Regions from separate parts of the Duganella sp. GW821-FHT07F09 genome, predicted to be linked through region 1. Evidence: predicted binding sites of a transcription regulator. Region 1 holds the regulator's gene; the other holds the start of a gene.

Region 1 (2,201 bases):
GTTGGATGGTGCCGGAGGCCGTTGTTATAGGGCGGCGGCAGCGGGTTCGTAGCTATCCGGGAGATGCTTGATCGCATCGTGGCCGTGCTGCTGAACTTTGGATTTGTATTTCATGACCTGCCGGTCAAGCTTGTCGACCAGGGTGTCGATCGCGGCGTACAGGTCTTGCGACAGGCTTTCCACGTACACGGTTTTACCCGACAGACGCAGATTGATTTCAGCCTTCTGGCGTTTGGATTTCTCTTTAAGGTTATCTACAGTCAGAATGACAGCAATATCAATAACTTGATCGAAGTGACGAGTGACACGTTCCAGTTTGTTCTGTACGTATTCGCGGATGGCCGCGGTCACTTCGAGATGATGTCCACTGATGGTCAGATTCATACACGCTCCTAAAGATAAATGTCGCTTACGGTCAGTGCCGCGCCCATTGCGGCCGGGCGCACAGTGACCAAGTAACTACAAAGACTTGCGGAGACTGACGGGAGGGATTTTCAACGCTTCGCGATATTTGGCAACAGTGCGTCGCGCAATCACCATGCCTTGTTCCCCCAGCATGTCCGCAATCTTACTGTCGGATAAAGGATTTTTAGGGTCTTCAGCTCCTGTCAATTGCACGATGAGTGCCCGTATCGCCGTCGAACTTGCTTCACCGCCCGCTTCGGTGGCGACATGGCTACCAAAGAAATATTTCAACTCAAACATGCCGTGCGGCGTCAGCATGTACTTTTGAGTCGTCACCCGAGAAATAGTGCTCTCGTGTAAACCCAGTGTATCAGCAATTTCGCGAAGCACAAGGGGCCGCATGGCAACGGCGCCGTGCGAGAAAAAGTTCTTTTGTCTTTCTACTATCGCTTGCGCCACGCGCAGGATGGTGTCGAAGCGCTGGCGCATATTCTTGATCAGCCACTTGGCCTCCTGCAGCTGGGCGCCCATCTGGCCCTCGCCTTTGCCCTGCTTGAGCAGGTTGGCGTACATGGCGTTGACCCGCAGGCGCGGCATGACGTCGTTGTTGAGGCTGACCTGCCAGCCGCTGCGCGACTTCTTGACGATCACGTCCGGCACCACGTAGTCCGACACGTCCGAGGCGAACGCCGACCCCGGATGCGGATTGCACAGACGGATGACGGCCTGCGCCTCGCGCAGGTCCTCGTCGTCGCACACCAGCGCTTTTTTCAGCTTGTTGAAGTCGCGCTGGGCGAACCACGTCAAATGGTTTTCGACGATGGTCAGCGCCATGCGCCGCGTCACCAGCGCGATGCCGGGCAGGCGCTTGATCTGCAGCGCCAGGCATTCGGAGGCGTTGCGCGCGCCCACGCCCATCGGGTCGAAGCTTTGCAGCATCGACAAGGCGGTGCGCAGTTCGTCGATGTCGACTTCCAGTTCCTCCGGCAGGCGCGCGTGGATCTCCTCCAGCGGCTCCTCCAGGTAGCCGTTCTCGTCGAGCGCGTCGATGATCAGCTCGACCAGCGCGCGGTCGCGCATCTCCAGCACCGTCACGCGCATCTGCTCCATCAGGTGCTCGCGCAGGGTGCAGTGGTTGGCCTCCAGTTGCGGACGCGCGTCCTCGTCGTCGGGAGCCTTGCTGCGGCCGGCGTCGCTCCAGTCGACATCGGCCTCGCTGCTGGTGCTTTCGGTATCGGCGGCCGGGCCGTCGTAGTTGTCGGCGTCGGCGGGCGCCGGCGCGTCCTGCTGGTTCGGCGGGCCTTCGGACGGGGCCTCGCCGGACGGCGCCTGCTGGCTGATGGCGCCGTCGGACAGCAGCCGCAGCGAACGGTCGAGCGGGTCGTCCAGGCGCTCGAGCAAAGGGTTATCGGTGAGCAGTTGCTCGAGCTCCTGGTGCAGCTCCAGCGTGGACAGCTGCAGCAGACGGATCGACTGCTGCAGCTGGGGTGTCAGCGCGAGGTGCTGCGACGTGCGCAGTTGCAATGACTGTTTCATGGGGCGCGATTACATTCTGAAGTGTTCACCCAGGTACACGCGGCGCACCGACTCGTCGGCGATGATGTCGTCCGGCCGGCCCGAAGCCAGCACCGAGCCCTGGTTGATGATATATGCGCGGTCGCAGATGCCCAGCGTCTCGCGCACATTGTGATCGGTAATGAGGACGCCGATATTGCGTTCCTTGAGGAAGCGCACGATGCGCTGGATCTCAATGACGGCAATCGGGTCGACCCCGGCGAAAGGTTCGTCGAGCAGCA
Region 2 (2,201 bases), on a different contig from region 1:
CGCATCCTCGATCAGATCGTAGGAGCCGGTGTACAAGGTGGTCACGCCGCCGGCGGCCTTGATCTTGTGCTCCGGGCGCGCATCCAGGTATTCGTAGCCCATGCCGACCGGCGCCGACAATCCCTGGCGCGAGCGGAACTTGTTGGTCGTCTTGTCGACGGCGGTGGCGAACACCGGCATCCACAGGCGGTGCAGGTCCTGGTCGATGTAGGAACCGTCGGTCGATGCGAAGTACTTCTGCTGGTTCACCTGGAACAGCAACGATTGCATGAAGCTCGCGCCGCCTTCCATGCCGGCCTTGTTGGCGGCGATCAGCAGCTCGGCCTTCTCCTTGATCGGGACAGTGCGCCAGTCCTTGACGATCGGCGTGGCCCACGACACTTCGCCCACGCCCTTGACGGGGGCCAGTTGAACGGGCTCGGTTTGCAGTTTGGCGTTGGCCTTGGCGATGGCCACCGCCTGCCGGGCCGCGGCGGCCACGCCGTCCGGCGTCATGTCGTTGGTGGCGGCGAAGCCGTAGGCGCCGCCGGCGATCACGCGCACGCCGACACCGGCCGATTCCGTGTTGACGACGTTTTCGACATTCAGGTCGCGGGTGGTGATGAACTGGTTCAGATAGCGGCCCACGCGCACGTCGCAGTACGAGGCGCCGGCCTGCGTGGCCGCCGTCATCGCGGTATCGGCCAGCATTTTCTTGAACTGCAGGGCGACCGGCGCGAGCAGCTCCTCGGCGGCGATCGCGCGACCGAAGGCGGGCAGCAGCATCGTGCCCAGGGCCAGACTACTAATATTGAGGAATGCACGTCGTTCCATCGTATCTCCAAACGTAAGGCAATGATTGTGGGCCAGCCGCCCAGGGTTCTGCTTAGCTTTTATTTGCTCTTCTAGCGAGTCCTACTCTTATAGCTCTTGCTTCTTTGCGTGACACCTGAATATCCGTCGCCGTTTTCGCAGGATTACCAATAGTAGCGCCGGATTAAGGATCGGGATAGGCAAAATGTATGCCATCCACCACAGCGAAACACTGTGTTACAAGAGTCCCCCGGCGGGGCGTCAAACGTGGGAAAAGTGTCCGCGAAAGTGTCCGCGAAGTGTCCGGCCGGTGTCCGCCAGTGTCCGCGCCAGGCGGAGCGGCGTCCAGCCGAAGGCGCGCCGCACTTCGGTGGTGCGGCCGTCGCAATTCGCTTGACCTCTTCGCATGCATGCCCGATGATCGCGCAGGGCGGGCGACCGCGCGCCGCCAACCGAACCCTCAGGAGAGTTTGCATGAAGAGTTATCTCGTGGCCGCCCTGGCCACCACCACGCTGTTCGCTGCAAGCGGCGCGATCGCCGCCACCGAAGCCGTCGACGCCAAACTGAAGGCCGCCATCGCCGCCAGCACCCGCACCCCTGCCAACGTGCAGCGCGACGTCTACCGCCACCCTTACGAGACGCTGTCGTTCTTCGGCATCCGCCCGAACATGACGGTGGTCGAGCTGGCGCCGGGCGCCGGCTGGTACACCGAAATCCTGGCGCCCTATCTGCGCGATAGCGGAAAGCTGATCGCCGCCGGCAACGACCTGGCCGCGCCGGACGAACGCGAACGCAAAAGCGCCGAACGCTTCATGGCGCGCCTGAACGCCAACCCGGTGTACAACAAGGTGGCGCTGGGCGTTTTCTCGCCGCCGCGCAAATATGAATTCGCGCCGGCCGGCAGCGTGGACATGGTGCTCACCTTCCGCAATATCCACAACTGGATACCGGCAGGTCCGGAAAATATGAAAGCGCTGTTCGCCAGCGTCTACACCAGCCTGAAACCGGGAGGCGTGTTCGGCGTGGTGGAGCATCGCCTGCCGGCCAACAAGACCCAAGACGAAACGGCCAGCAGCGGCTATATGCACGAGAAGTATGTGATCGGCCTGGCCGAGGCGGCGGGCTTCAAGCTGGCGGCCAAATCGGAAATCAACGCCAACCCGAAAGACACCGCCGACCACAAAGGCGGCGTCTGGGCGCTGCCGCCGACCTACGGCAACAAGGACGAGGACCGCGCGAAGTATCAGGCGATCGGCGAAAGCGACCGCATGACGCTGAAGTTCGTCAAGCCGTGATCATGTAACGGCATCAGAACCGGGTGAACTTGTTTTCATCCGGCGATCCGTGGGCGGCCACCGAGACAACCCGCGCCGGGCGTGCCACCGGCGCGGCCGCGCCGCCGCCTCCC

What was found. The regulator sigma-54, encoded in region 1, starts transcription at its own class of promoters, with help from an activator protein. The targets are predictions, from matches to a motif close to TGGCANGNAANCTGCTTT.
Region 2: AC07P1_RS05465 (TldD/PmbA family protein) is a predicted target of sigma-54. The motif match lies at 990-1,007, and genes of this name have one in related genera.

Annotation. Positions count from the first base shown of each region.
Region 1 covers NZ_JBWKQJ010000016.1:90,975-93,175, reverse strand. The annotation lists gene hpf (ribosome hibernation-promoting factor, HPF/YfiA family) at 25-384, opposite strand; gene AC07P1_RS30475 (RNA polymerase factor sigma-54) at 460-1,941, opposite strand; gene lptB (LPS export ABC transporter ATP-binding protein) at 1,951-2,201, opposite strand, start outside.
Region 2 covers NZ_JBWKQJ010000002.1:87,719-89,919, forward strand. The annotation lists gene AC07P1_RS05465 (TldD/PmbA family protein) at 1-813, opposite strand, end outside; gene AC07P1_RS05470 (class I SAM-dependent methyltransferase) at 1,267-2,088, shown strand; gene AC07P1_RS05475 (methyl-accepting chemotaxis protein) at 2,102-2,201, opposite strand, start outside.